2 regions of the Vibrio tritonius genome follow, and region 2 is predicted to be linked to the other one. Evidence: predicted binding sites of a transcription regulator. Region 2 holds the regulator's gene; the other holds the start of a gene.
What was found. The regulator PurR, encoded in region 2, represses purine synthesis genes. The targets are predictions, from matches to a motif close to TNANGNAAACGTTTNCNTNA.
Positions count from the first base shown of each region.

Region 1: a site for PurR is predicted at 5,905-5,924, ahead of glpX (class II fructose-bisphosphatase). Genes of this name have one in related genera too.

Region 1 covers NZ_AP014635.1:3,206,434-3,214,254, forward strand. The annotation lists gene metJ (met regulon transcriptional regulator MetJ) at 32-349, opposite strand; gene JCM16456_RS14285 (O-succinylhomoserine (thiol)-lyase) at 573-1,739, shown strand; gene JCM16456_RS14290 (bifunctional aspartate kinase/homoserine dehydrogenase II) at 1,739-4,150, shown strand; gene metF (methylenetetrahydrofolate reductase) at 4,426-5,322, shown strand; gene zapB (cell division protein ZapB) at 5,417-5,659, opposite strand; gene glpX (class II fructose-bisphosphatase) at 5,980-6,987, shown strand; gene pfkA (6-phosphofructokinase) at 7,072-7,821, opposite strand, start outside.
Region 2 covers NZ_AP014635.1:1,354,524-1,362,344, forward strand. The annotation lists gene JCM16456_RS06120 (alpha/beta fold hydrolase) at 1-631, shown strand, start outside; gene JCM16456_RS23595 (hypothetical protein) at 683-850, shown strand; gene JCM16456_RS06125 (TfoX/Sxy family DNA transformation protein) at 1,441-2,028, opposite strand; cyclic di-GMP riboswitch class I at 2,142-2,243, opposite strand; gene purR (HTH-type transcriptional repressor PurR) at 2,402-3,403, opposite strand; gene JCM16456_RS23600 (hypothetical protein) at 3,835-4,002, opposite strand; gene torR (two-component system response regulator TorR) at 4,379-5,083, shown strand; gene elyC (envelope biogenesis factor ElyC) at 5,236-6,084, opposite strand; gene cmoM (tRNA uridine 5-oxyacetic acid(34) methyltransferase CmoM) at 6,173-6,952, shown strand; gene mukF (chromosome partition protein MukF) at 6,967-7,821, shown strand, end outside.

The sequences.
Region 1 (7,821 bases), 1.6 Mb from region 2:
TGAATGTGCAACCACCACTGCAGTGACTCTCTTAGTCGTCGTAAGCCTCAAACTCAATTCCCATCGCGGTCATCAGTTCTTTCGCTTCAACAGGAATATCATCTGGACGGTCTTTACGTAGGTCTTCATCAGTTGGAAGCGGTTGACCTGTGTACGCGTGTAAAAATGCCTCACATAGCAACTCACTGTTAGTTGCATGTCGTAAGTTATTAATTTGGCGACGAGTACGTTCATCAGTCAGTACTTTTAGTACTTTAAGAGGAATAGAAACTGTAATCTTTTTTACTAACTCACTCTTCTTACCATGCTCTGCATAAGGGCTGATATATTCGCCGTTCCAGTCTGCCATTGCGCACCTTCGTTAAAATTATTTCGGTTATGAATATCAAAGACCCCAATTTTAGCGGGATTTACTGCCATAAGCAAAGACATATAGACGTCTAGAAGTGTTGACGTCTTCTTTTTTGATAAGTAAAGTGTGATGTTATGCATCACTCATCAGTCCCTGCTGTTATTTTTGAGGGGCTACAATGGATGCTCAAACTCAGAGCCACACAGGAAAGGAAACACTTATGACCACGCGCAAACCAGCGACCATTGCCGTTCGTACCGGTATTGAATCAGACACTCAATATCATGCTGTTGTTCCACCCATTTATCTATCAACCAACTATGGATTTCCTGCTTTTGGTGAAGTGCCAAAATACGACTACACCCGCTCTGGTAACCCAAACCGTAACCTGTTAGAAGAAGCGCTATCTGAATTAGAGTGCGGTGTGGGCGCAACCATTACAAACTGTGGCACCTCAGCTCTGAACCTTTGGGTATCTGCATTAGTTGGTCCAGAAGATACGATTATTGCCCCACACGATTGTTATGGTGGTACTTATCGCCTATTCAATACTCGTGCACAAAAAGGCGATTTCAAAGTGCTATTTGTGGACCAGTCCAATGAAACAGAATTTGCCAAAGCGTTAGAACAAAAACCAAAATTAATTTTGTTAGAAACCCCATCTAATCCGCTAGTTCGGGTAGTAGACATCGCCGAGGTGTGTCAACAAGCTCACGCCGTTGGTGCTTTGGTCGCCGTGGATAATACTTTCCTCACACCTGTCTACCAAAAACCTCTGACCTTGGGTGCTGACTTTGTTATTCACTCCACGACCAAATACATCAATGGACATTCAGATGTCATCGGTGGCGTGGTGATCAGTAAAGATGCCGAACACGCAGAAAAAATCGCCTGGTGGGGGAACTGTATAGGCGCAACGGGAACCCCATTTGATAGTTATATGACTTTGCGCGGTTTACGCACGCTTCCAGCTCGTATGCGCCAACATGAAGAAAGCTCCAAACAGATTCTTGATTACCTATTAACTCAGGATTTGGTTAAAGTTGTCTACCACCCTAGCCTGCCAGACCACCCAGGTCACGATATTGCCAAGAAACAACAATCTGGCTTTGGCTCTATGCTAAGTTTTGAGCTTAACGGCAGCTATGAACAACTCAAAGTATTCGTCAGCTCACTGCAACTTTTCTCTTTAGCCGAATCACTCGGCGGAGTTGAAAGCTTAATTTGTCACCCAGCCACCATGACTCACCGAGCTATGGGAGAAAAAGCGTTAGCAGAAGCGGGCGTATCTCAGTTGCTGTTACGTGTTTCAGTTGGTTTAGAAGATGCAGAAGACTTGATCGCCGATTTGGGCCAAGCTTTCAACAAGGCTAAGGAGATTTGTTAATGACTACACAACGCCAGTTGCATAAATTTGGTGGTAGTAGCCTGGCGGACGCTGAATGCTATCAGCGTGTTGCTCATATTTTAAAGGAATATTCAAAAGACAATGACTTAGTTGTTGTCTCTGCGGCAGGCAAAACCACAAACCGCCTGATTACTTTTGTTGATGCACTAAGTAAAGACGGTCGCGTGGCTCATGAAACGCTGCAATCACTCCGTCAGTACCAAACCGAACTCATCACGGGCCTTTTAGAAGCCGAACAAGCTGATGCTTTACTGACTGAGCTTGCCGCGGAAATCAGCGAGCTGGGAGAAATCTCAGCCCCAATAAGCTCCGCGCAGCGTGCAGACATTTTAGGTCATGGTGAAGTATGGTCATCTCGCTTGCTAGCGGCACTATTAAATCAACATGATATGCCGGCAGCTGCGATTGATGCGCGTTCTTTCTTGCGCGCTGAATCTGGCACTCAGCCAGAAGTCGACCGCGCAGCTTCGTATCCGTTACTGCAAACTGTTCTAACTCAACATAGCAATCAGCGCCTTATCATTACCGGCTTTATGGCTCAGAGTGTGTCAGGAGAGACGGTATTATTAGGTCGTAATGGTTCAGACTACTCAGCTACGATAATTGGTGCATTATCGGATGTAGCGAAAGTGACTATTTGGAGTGATGTTGCTGGGGTCTACAGTGCCGACCCACGTATTGTCTCCGATGCTTGTTTGTTGCCTTTACTACGTTTAGATGAGGCTAACGAATTAGCACGCCTTGCAGCACCAGTATTACATAGCCGCACATTACAACCGGTCGCGCAAAGTACTACTGAGCTTCACTTACGCTGTAGTCATCAGCCAGAATCAGGCTCTACTCGTATTGAGCGGATTTTAGCTTCGGGCCGAGGTGCAAAAATCATCACCTCTCTCGACGACGTACTTCTGATTGAACTGACATTTGCCCAAAGTCATCCGTTTGAACGGATAAAAAATGACATCTTGGAGCGCCTCAAACGAGCTCAGTTGGAGCCATTAGCTTTCGAAGCACAAGCTGACCAATATCAATTACGCCTTGCCTACACAGCTGAAATTGTCTCAGGCGCGCTAAGCTATTTGCAAGACCGTCCAATTGAAGCCGATTTGAAGCTTAAAGAAGGATTCAGCCTCGTGGCTGCCGTTGGAGCAGGTGCAAGTACCAATGCCAATCACTGCTTCGGCTTTTATCAACAAATTAAAGGTGAACCTATTGAGTTCATCTCGGAAACCGATTCAGGTTTAAGCCTTGTTGCAGTGCTACGTCAAACAGACCTTAGTGATCTAGTGAACCGCATACACACCCAACTGTTCCAAGCCCATAAGCGCATTGCTCTTGCTCTATGTGGTAAAGGTAATATTGGTTCCAGTTGGCTCAAACTGTTTGCCAAAGAAAAAGAAGAACTAGAAAAACGTCGTGGTATGGCATTTGAATTGGTTGCAGTTGTCGATAGCTCCACTTACTTGTTCAATGAACAGGGGCTTGATGCCAATACAGTGTTAGCTAACTATCAAACCGAAGCTATCACCAATAACGATAACGAGTGGGTAAAACGTTTAAGTAGTCTTGAAACTTACGACGATGTCATCATCCTTGATGTTACCGCCAGTGAAACTTTAGCACTTCAATATCTCGACTTTGCTGAACAAGGCATGCACCTTATATCTGCAAATAAAGTGGCAGGTTCTGCGCCAAGTGACTACTACAACCAAGTACAAGAAGCGTTTACTAAAATTAGCCGTCACTGGCTCTATAACGCAACGGTTGGTGCGGGATTACCGATTAATCATACGGTTCGTGATTTACGTGAAAGTGGCGATGAAATCGTCGCACTCTCTGGAATTTTCTCAGGCACGCTTTCTTGGTTATTCCAACAATACGATGGGTCTGTACCATTCAGTGAATTAGTTGACCTTGCCTGGCAACAGGGCCTAACCGAACCAGATCCGCGTAATGATCTCGATGGCTCAGACGTGATGCGTAAACTGGTTATCTTAGCCCGTGAATCCGGCCTCGATATTGAACCAGAGACTGTAAAAGTTGAATCCTTGGTTCCTGCAGAGTTGGCAAAGCTTCCTTTAGATGATTTTCTCGACCAAAGCGATTTACTAAACCAACGCTTAGCTGAGCGCTTAACCAAAGCACAGCGCGAAGGCAAAGTGTTACGTTACGTTGCTAGACTTGAGAAAAATGGCAAAGCAACCGTTGGGGTTGAAGCCCTCGAGAAAGAACATCCACTGGCAAACTTACTGCCATGCGATAATATTTTTGCCATTGAAAGTAAATGGTACAAAGATAATCCATTGGTCATTCGTGGTCCCGGGGCTGGTCGTGAAGTGACAGCTGGAGCTATTCAGTCCGATTTAAACCGATTATCTAGCTTTTTATAAAACCCATAAAGCCTGCATCACTGCAGGCTTTTTCTTTTCGCTATTCTGAAACACTGACGCAGAACGACCTCTTTTTTATCCCTTCCTCACTTAATACTGCTACATTAATTATGGTTATTATGATGTTTTTTCATCCAGAAAATGAAAAACATTCATCTTTACGCTGTTGACTTTAAGAGCAATTGATCACATCATTTGGACATATAGACGTCTAAACGTCGATAAAATTGAGCGGATAGTTTTATATTGTGGCGACAGGTCACAGGGAGAAAATTATGGGATACACGCATGCCAGCCACATTGATGCTCTGAATCAAAATATTGCAGAGCTATCGGATAACATTAATGTTTCGTTTGAGTTTTTTCCGCCAAGTAGCGAAAAAATGGAAGAGACATTGTGGAACTCTGTGCACCGTCTAAAAACACTGCGCCCTCAATTTGTTTCTGTGACCTATGGGGCAAACTCTGGTGAACGTGATCGCACCCACTCGATCATCAAAGAAATCAAAGATAAAACCGGCCTTGTCTCAGCGCCACACCTAACTTGCATTGATGCGACTCGCGATGAACTTATTCAAATCGCGGACGACTATTGGAATAACGATATTCATAATATCGTGGCGTTACGAGGAGATATTCCTGCGGGCAGTGACCACCCTAACATGTATGCATCTGATTTAGTCGAGCTCCTAAAATCTCGTCATGACTTCGACATTTCGGTTGCCGCTTTTCCTGAGGTGCATCCTGAAGCAAAAAGCGCTCAAGCTGATCTATTAAATTTACGTCGAAAAGTGGATGCAGGTGCCAACCGCGCTATCACCCAGTTCTTCTTTGATGTCGAAAGCTACCTGCGTTTTCGCGATCGTTGTCTATCCGCTGGTATTGATGTTGAAATTGTTCCCGGCATTTTACCTGTTTCCAACTTCAAGCAAGCATCACGTTTTGCCGCTCAAAACAATGTCAAAGTCCCAAGTTGGATGGCAAAACAATTTGAAGGTTTGGATGATGACCCAACCACTCGCCAACTTGTTGGAGCAAGCCAAGCAATTGATATGGTACGCATCCTTAGCCGCGAAGGTGTAAAAGATTTCCACTTCTACACACTTAACCGCGCCGAGATGACTTACGCACTTTGTCATACTTTAGGAATTCGTCCAGATCTCGAGAAATAATGGCGCGTCAACCGTATTTAAAACCGCTCACACAAACAAAAAGCGCTGATGTCGACCATCAGCGCTTTTTTCTTATTCAAGTATGAAAACGAACTTATTCTACGTCTTCCATTTTACCTAGCAGGCTACGAATGCGCTCTTGCCATGCTTCGTGTTCTTTTTGTACTTGCTCCGCTCTTTGCTCCATCGCTTCGCAATTGGCTTTCAGTTCAGAAGTCTCTTGTTCAAGCTTCTGTTTGTCATCTTTTAGCTCTTCAACTTCCATTTGTAGCAATGCGATAGTGTCTACCGCAGTTTGAATTTTTGCTTCCAGTTGCTCTAGTACTTCAAAAGACATGTTGCTTACCCTTACGTATTCGGTTGGCGTGACACCGTCTGTCACCAAATTTCCCCCATTCTACTCAGCCAAACGCAGATAGACACTCTCTATATTCGAGATTTTGCATTATTCGGTTAAAAAAAAGGCGCAAATTGACACCAAGTTTACTTAATCTGCATCAACTCAGTTTTGGACGATTATTTTTCAACCACATCAAAGATTTCCGACTCACTTTTGATCGAGTGCAAACCTCGTATCGAGCAAACAGCAAACGTTTCCCCATTAATATGTTAGAATTCGCCGATAAATTGTCCCGTAATTTTTGGTTTGGAGTAGACATGAAACGCGAATTGGCAATGGCTTTTTCTCGAGTCACCGAAGGTGCTGCATTAGCAGGATATAAATGGCTTGGTCGTGGAGATAAAAATGCAGCAGACGGTGCGGCAGTGGAAGTAATGCGCACCTTACTTAACAAAACTGAAATTGCGGGTGAAATTGTCATCGGCGAAGGCGAAATTGATGAAGCGCCTATGTTGTATATTGGAGAAGAAGTAGGTATCGGTGGTGATGCCGTCGATATCGCGGTAGATCCCATCGAAGGCACTCGAATGACCGCAATGGGGCAATCTAATGCGCTAGCGGTATTAGCCGCTGGTGAAAAAGGCAGTTTCCTTAAAGCGCCTGACATGTACATGGAAAAATTGGTTGTAGGCCCTGAAGCAAAAGGTTGTATTGATCTCAATAAACCACTAGAAGAAAACCTAACTAACGTGGCAACTGCACTGGGCAAAACCTTATCTGAATTGGTTGTGATCACTCTTGCTAAACCTCGTCACGATAATGTGATAGCAGAAATGCAAAAAATGGGGGTGCGAGTGTTTGCGGTGCCAGATGGTGACGTTGCTGCATCAATCCTGACGTGTATGCCAGATAGCGAAGTAGACATGATGTATTGCATTGGTGGCGCACCGGAAGGCGTAGTATCAGCTGCAGTGATTCGTGCTCTCGATGGTGATATGCAAGGTCGCTTACTGCCACGTCACGAAGTGAAAGGTGAAACCGAAGATAATCGTATCTGGGGTGCTAAAGAGTTAAAACGCTGCGCAGAAATGGGCGTGGAAGCGAATAAGGTACTTAAACTTGAAGATATGGTACGTAGTGATAATGTCATTTTTGCTGCAACCGGAATCACCAAAGGCGATTTGCTAGACGGAATTACTCGCAAAGGTAATATCGCAACCACCGAAACACTGCTGATTCGTGGTCGTTGCCGTACGATTCGCCGTATCAAGTCAATTCACTACTTGGAACGTAAAGACGCAGATGTACGTGATATTATTCTGTAAATCAAACTTGCGTTAAGCCTGACAAGAAAGATACAAAAAGACCGCGATATTCGCGGTCTTTTTTTGTCCATCAACAAGAGATGCTTAGAACAACTCTTCAGCAACTTTGTAGAGATCTTTACGCACTGGACGACGCATATTTTCAATCGCATCGATAATGTCGTGATGAACCAGTTGCTCTTGTTGGATACCAACACAACGACCGCCTTGACCTTCAAGAAGAAGGTGCACAGCATAGTTACCCATGCGAGAAGCAAGTACACGGTCAAATGCTGTAGGTACACCACCACGTTGGATGTGACCTAAAACAGTAGCGCGAGTTTCACGACCTGTCGCCGTTTCGATCTCTTTTGCCAATTTATTGGCATCCATCATTAACTCAGTCAGCGCGATAATAGCGTGTTTCTTACCTTTCTTAATACCATCTTGAAGGTTAGAAATTAGCTGTTCTTTATTCAATCCAGTTTCAGGAGAAATAATGTATTCACAGCCACCTGCAACAGCCGCCATTAAGGTCAAATCACCACAGTGACGACCCATGATTTCTACGATTGAGATACGTTGGTGTGAAGAAGACGTGTCACGTAGACGGTCAATCGCTTCGATAACAGTATTCAGTGCGGTGTAGTAACCGATGGTGTAATCAGTACCGGCGATATCATTGTCGATAGTGCCAGGAAGACCAATACAAGGGTAACCCATTTCAGTCAGTTTTTTAGCACCCATGTAAGAACCGTCACCGCCGATAACCACTAACGCATCGATACCGTGTTTTTTCAGGTTATCGATCGCTTTTGCACGAACGGCTTCTTCTTTAAATTCTGGGAAACGAGC
Region 2 (7,821 bases):
ATCAAGCCAATTAGTCAAAGAGTGGATAACGCATCCTTATACTTTTGATGCCGTTGCTCAAGACGTGCTCAATGTCTTGCATCATTGTCAGATACCCAAAGCACATTTTGTTGCCATGTCTCTGGGAACCATTATCGTCCGAAAAACCTCAGAGCTTGCGCCAGATGTTGTGCAATCCATGGTATTAGGTGGGGCGGTAATTCGTTTTGACCTTCGTTCTCAGTTATTAGTCACCCTAGGCCGCTGGTCAAAGCATCTTATACCCTATATGTGGCTCTATCGGCTCTTTGCCTACATCGTTATGCCGAGTCGTTTACAGAAAGAGTCACGCCATCTTTTTGTTCGTGAAGCGAAGAAGTTGTGTCAAAAAGAGTTTAAACGCTGGTATCGGCTCACTGCAGAAGTGAACCCTTTTATGCGTTACTTTCGTGAGAAAGATGAGTCCATTCCTACACTCTATCTTATGGGGGATAGGGATTATCTTTTCTTGTCGCAGGTTAGAGAGATCGTGATGATACATCAAAAGAGTCAACTGATTGAACTTACCAATTGTGGTCATGTTTGTAACATCGAACAGGCAGAGCGATTTAATCATCACTCAATTCGTTTTATTCAGGGTTGCTTGAATTAATAGCGCTGTTAGTCAGTAAGTTATCGCCATCTATACCCAAATGACCTCAAGATGCAGACTTCAGAGCTTCATCAACGAGCACAGGTCAAGCTCAATGACGGCAGGAATGATCATTCCCTTTCAACGTCATTGGGCGCAGAAATGGGCTTGTTGATGAGCTCCCAACGGGCGAGTTGTATTCGCTCCTATGCTGCGTTACCGATTTTCTACGTAGAATAACTAGGTATTCAAATCGGTGCCTTGCCTATGAGCGAATACATTCTCGCTGAAACAGCATCTTGAGGTTACTTGGGTATATGAGACAACAGAGTACGGCGGTGTTGTCTCATGGATGTAATCACATATCCTCTCATCGGCCTAGACTTATCTTACATCGCCTAAGCACATGCGTGATGACCTAATTCAGGCTGGCACATCACACATATGTGAGATTCAAAACTAAACGACAAATATACCCATCACCAATTCGCTAAAACAGCATCTTGAGATGACTTGGGTATGACTAAATCACTGCTTTTCTATTGTCACTCCATTTTAATGATGAATGAAAAATTAATGATGAAATAGTCAGTGTTCACCAAACCAAACAACGCATATGGATGTGAAGTTGGGCTCGCAGTACAGTTATTACTATGTCTCGGATTTTGGGGGCACCACTATAGTAACGTGATTTGTCATTAAGAAAATGCTGAAATGGAATGCGGACTAATGTTGTCCTACTGATGGACGAAAAAATGCCTACTTTTATGACAGGCAAAAAAAAGCACCCACTAAAGTGAGTGCTTTCGTTACTCTTACTAGCTAATCTTCTACAAGCGTTGCATTAACTCATCGCGGCGATTCTGAGGAATCACTGACCAATGCTTCCCTTCAATTGCGCCTTCTAGAGCCCAAAGAAGTTCAATGCTTACATCATTAGAGTGAGTCTGCTGTATCGCTTTATACGCTTCTACAGAGCCTTTCTCATGAAGCTCTTCAACCGATTCGATACCTGCTTTACGCAACATACGTTCTGTTGCTAGACGTAAATTAGGTAAGTCTTTCAATCGGTTAGGTTTTGCTTGAGCTTGAGTTTTACGCTCTTGCTTAGCAATAACCAAAGCTTCTTTTGCTTCTTTCAGGATTTTTTCTGGGGCTTCCCAGAAGTTGTCTGGAAGAGCAAAGTATTTAGTAACCACTGGGAAACCACGTTTTTTGTAAACGTAAGGTTCTAAGCCTTGCTGCTTGTATTTTTCTGAACAATTATCATCTGCTCGGATGTGAAGTTTGTCATTAACAACCAATGCAAACATTGTGTCGTCAACAAAAATTCCAAATCCGCCGAACATTGAACGAGATTTTACGCGTCCTAAGTTTTCAAACAGACGCATTGAGTCTTTTAATATTGGTTTATCCATGCCTTTAGTCTCGGTGTATTAACAATACGCCACCAAAATCAGGTCCGAGAATGTAGCAAAAGAATGCAAAGATTGTGTCAGTAAGAAGTTAACGTCTTATATGCATTTTTGCCATCGGTAACCCCGCTACCTACCCAGAGCCAGAAAATACCATCTAAGGGTTTAGGCCGGAGGCTTTGCGTCCCACCTTTTCAGATGGTTTGCCCTGTACGTGACATTTCGTTCACTAGAGTAATCTTAAACTTGAATATAAATCACAAAAAAATTCGCCTAATGTGATGTCGGTCCAAAAAATCACTGTATTTTTAATAACCGACATTTTCATCAATAAGATTGTGTCTCAAAAGTGAAAATATAATGTAACACTATGATATTAAAGTTTTTTTACGGTATTTCGTGCGACAAGTTCAGGGTGCATCTCAAAAATGCGACGATCATGTGCTTTGTTTTTGATCCTTTCTAGTAGGATCTCAAAGGCATTTTTACCCACACGACGTTTTGGTTGGTGAATGGTCGTCAGTGGTGGAGAGAAATACTCAGAAAGCTCGATATTATCGTAACCTACGACAGAAATATCATCAGGCACTTTCACGCCTTTTTGTTGTAATCGACTCATTAAACCCAGTGCCATGGTGTCGTTAAAACAGAATACCGCGGTTGGTTTGTGATCCATCGCAAGAATTTTATCTGCAGCGAGCACGGCTGTATCACATTCGAAGTTGCCTTCCAAAATCCAATCTTCATTGACGGGCAGGTTGGCTTCTGCCATTGCCCGACGAAAACCAACAATGCGTTCTCTACACGCCATTTTAGAAAAATGACCGCTTAAACACGCGATGTCTTTGTGACCATTATCGATGAGGTGTTTAGTGGCAATGTAGCCACCTTCTTCTGAGTTATCCATAATGGTGTCGGCTTGAGAATCCTCAAGACCCCAGTCCATAATGACTTTTGGAATGTCTGAGTGACCTTCGAGCATTTCCATTAGTTCTGGAGTCATGTCTGAACACATCACCAAAATGCCATCAACGCGCTTTTCTGCCAGCATGCGAACATAGTCGCGTTGTTTTTCATAAATACCGCCAGTATTACACAAGATCAGTGTATAACCTTGGCGATAGCAGTAGCTTTCCACACCATCAATGACTTCAGAGAAAAACTGGTTAGTTGATTGAGTCACCAACATACCAATCGTGCGAGTCGTGTTGCATTTCAAACTACGAGCGACCGCGCTAGGGGCATAGTTGAGCTCTTTTACCGCTGCCAACACTTTCTCTTGTGTTGCTTCGGCTACGAAACGGGTTTTGTTAATTACGTGTGATACAGTGGTGGTTGACACGCCAGCAATGCGTGCAACATCTTTTATAGTCGCCATTGGTTGTTCCCATCGATATCTGCTGACAAGGACAAAGATTTACAGTATTGACCACTTCAACAGGTGTTGATTCGATATGTTAGTGAAGCTTAAAAGTAGTAAAAACACAAAAACCGCTTCATAACAGCGGTTTAAGTAAAATTTCTATAGATTATCGTTTGCGCTATCGATTTTAGACTGCTATCGAACTGCCCGCAATGAAAAATTCATCTTAGTTTGATATCAAGCGTTTTCTCATTGTGTTACGTAAGAAGGGCAGAGTTTCTCGTTAGATGACTGAGGATGCACGCATAATTTGCTCTAATTGACCACGTGAATGTGAAGGCGCGGCTTTAGTTTTAGCATCTTGAGGATATACCCAAGTAACCTCAAGATGCTGTTTCAGCGAGAATGTATTCGCTCATAGGCAAGGCACCGATTTGAATACCTAGTTATTCTACGTAGAAAATCGGTAACGTAGCATAGAAGCGAATACAACTCGCCCTTTGGGAGCTCATCAACAAGCCCATCTCTGCGCCCAATGACGTTGAAAGGGAATGACCATTCCTGCCGTCATTGAGCTTGACCTGTGCTCGTTGATGAAGCTCTGAAGTCTGCATCTTGAGGTCATTTGGGTATAAAAGTATAAAGGCCAATAGATAAACTGGCTCTCAGTTATCTATACCTCGGTTTTGGTCACAATTACGTTTAATAAAAATCATTAAATTTATTAAATGAACTTAACGAATAGAAATGAATATTATTTCCTTATTCAGAAAATAAATGAGTAACAATGTGACAAAAAAGAAGTCAAATTTTTACAATTTTGAGAAATGGAAATAAAGTCTTTTATTTCGATTGTTCAAATAAAGCAAAATGTTATCGAAGCTTGTTTTGAATCAATAAAGCATCAGGTTTTAAGTATGTACTCTAGAATTGTGACCATCTATGAATAGAATGAATAGGGATTTAATTTAGCGGAATAAAGTGACGTCTATGAGTTATCACTTATTAGTCGTAGAAAGCGACAGAGACACCCGAGTGACTTTGGTCGATTATTTTAAACGAGAGGGCTACCAGATTTCTGTCGCGGATACAGGCGCAGAAATGCGGGAGGTTTTACGTCAGCAGGCTATTGATTTGGTGCTGATGGAAACCAATCTTCAATTTGATGACAGCCTTATGTTAACTCGTGAATTACGCAGTCATTCAGATGTCGGTATTATTCTCATTAATGGTAGAGAAGACAGTATAGATAGAATTATTGGCTTGGAAATGGGAGCTGATGATTATATTGCAAGACCGTTTGAGCTAAGAGAAATATTAGCGAGAGTGAAAAATTTAACTTGGCGAGTATCTAATTGTCGTTCTGGTTCACTCGAAACTAATTCAAGCAATCAACTTCTCCATTTTGGAGAATGGTCGTTTGATATACAACGCCGAGCTTTAAGTCTCAATGGCGAGCCTATTAAATTGACGAAAGCAGAGTACGAATTACTCGTGGCATTAACCTCTAATCCACACCAAGTTCTTAGTCGCGAGGCAATTTTAGATATGATCAGTCATCGGGTTGATGCACCAAATGATCGGACGATCGATGTATTGATTCGTCGACTGCGTTCAAAGATGGAGCTAGACCCTAAAACGCCGCAGATTATTGTAACGGTCCATGGGGAAGGTTACATGTTTGCTGGAAGTTAAAGGCCTGTTCGCTGACTCCAGTCAATAATAAAATGCCAGCACTGAGTGCTGGCATTTTGCTAAACAATGGTTCCCAAACATGCTCTTGTTTTGATAGTCAGGCGAAGTTATTCGCACTGAACCAACAGCTTGAGTTTGCTTGGGGATAGAGATTATTGTTGAGATGGGTCATCAACAGTAATGGCATGCTTGCTGCCTTGTGCAGCTTCATAACCGGTCACCCAGTCACGTAGTACTTGCCAAATGTGCCCCATGGTTTCATACCAATAACGCTCCGTTTGCTCCAAATAACGTGCTTTAGGCGCGTATTTTTCCCAAGGTTGATAGATGTGTTTTTGCGCCAGAAAGTTAGTTGGTGCGGGCATCGGGTTTAATCCCGCCGAGCGAAACTCGTAAAGAGCCCGTTCCATATGAGAAGCAGATGTAACTAAAACCAGTTTTTTCTGCTGTACAAAGGCCGCAGCTTGGCGCGCCTCTTCCCAAGTATCTTTAGCGGTTTCAAGTAAAATGATTTCAGATTTTGGCACACCAAGTGCAAGTGCAACCTGTGCGAGCATCCTCGCATGGCTGAATTCACTGCCACCAGAATAGCCAGATAAAATTAACTTGGAACCTGGATACATACGCATAATCCGAATGCCCTCAGTGAGGCGCACAAGAGCGGTACGGCTTAACTCCGATGTGGGTGGGATTTGATCATCCACAACATGACCACTGCCAAGCACCATGACGTAGTCGATGGATTGGTCAGTAGGTAAAAACACCGTGTATTGGCGCTCAAGCGGCATCAAAAGCCGGGATGAAATTGGTTGAAACGAAATCAAAAATAGCCCACACAACGAGAAGAGGACGATAAAGCAACCACTCTTACGTTTTGCAGTAAACATGATCAATGATAAACCTATGAATCCAATGATCAGCAATGCTGGCAGTGGCATAAATAGGGAAGAAATGATTTTTTTCAGCTCAAACATATACAAAATAGCCCGAAAAAACAGCACTTGAGAGTAAAAACAACGAAACTCTCTTTATTCCTGCCATTCCTATGACAGAATAGCGGTACGTTCCGTTATCATAACTCAAGCTGCCGTGACTAAAGATCGCAATTTCGACGATATTGCCCACAAATTTGCAAAAAACATCTATGGCTCAGACAAAGGTGAAATTCGCCAAGTCATTGTTTGGGAAGACATAGAGCAATTGTTAACTCATTTTGCTACCGCTGACAAGCCTTTGCATATTTTAGATGCTGGTGGCGGATTAGCACAAATGTCGCAAAAAATAGCCCAACTGGGGCATAAGGTAACATTATGTGATCTCTCTTCTGAAATGCTACGCCTGGCTGAGTCGGATATTGAAAAAAACGGCCTGCTTGAGCAGTATCAGCTGGTTCATGCTCCAGTTCAGGAGATCCAAAATCATTTGGATGGGCCAGTTGATATCCTAATGTTCCATGCTGTGATGGAGTGGTTAGAAGAACCTAGAGCTGCACTGGAAAATTTGCTGAATCAAGTGAAACCGGGTGGCATGGTATCGATAATGTTCTATAACTACCACGGTTTGGTTTACAAAAACGCGGTGTGTGGAAATATTCCCCATATTCTCAACGGGATGCCACACAAAAAACGATTTAAATTACAGCCACAAAAAGGCTTACTGCCAGAATCTGTCTATGCTTGGATAGAAGAGGCTGGATATGAAATTTGTGGCCGATCTGGAATTCGTTGTTTTAGTGATTACATCGGTAACATGACAAACATGGGCGAATTCGATCATGACGATGTAGTGGCTTTAGAGCGGAAATTTTGCCGCCAAGAGCCTTACCTCTCATTAGGCCGATACATTCACGTATGGGCTAAGAAGCAATAACAACAGGAAAACGAATGAGTGAGTTGACTCATACTGCTGAAAAACAGCCAATCGATGAATTGGTTGGCTGGGTTAAACAGCATGATTTCTCACTGAACTTAACTTCTGAACGTCTGGCGTATTTAATCGCAATCTCCGTACTGAGTAGTGAACGTTTTGACGAAGAGTTAGGTGAAGGTGAGCTGCACGATGCATTCAAAATTGTCACCAAACTATTTGATAACACTGGCGAAGCATCAGCTTTTCGCGCCAATAACGCGATTAATGAATTGGTTGGCCAAAGATTAATCCGGCGTTTTACTAGTGAAGTCACCGATGGAGCCAGTATCTATCGTCTCTCTCCTTTGGCCATTGGTATCACCGATTACTACGTCCGCCACAGGCAGTTTTCGAAATTGAAACTGTCGATTCAGCTGTCGATGGTGGCCGATGAAATGGCCAAAGCGGTGAACGCTGCTAAACAGAGTGGAACTCCGACTGAATGGCGCAAGAACGTTTATGGCGTGCTGAAATACTCGGTTGGTGAAATCTTTGACCAAATTGATTTAAACCAGCGCGTGATGGACGAACAACAACACGCAGTGAAAGAGCAAATTGCAGAGCTACTGAATCAAGATTGGCGTGATGCCATCAGTAGTTGTGAGGCGCTACTATCTGAGACATCCAGCACTTTAAAAGAGCTGCAAGACACCTTGCAGGCGGCTGGGGACGAATTGCAAACCCAGATATTGGATATTCAAGAAACGGTATATGGTGATGACGAACTGGAGTTCATTGCCGAAACGCTATTTGCTTTGCAAATGAAGCTGGACCGTATCGTTAGCTGGGGGCAACAGACGATTGATTTGTGGATTGGTTACGATCGCCAT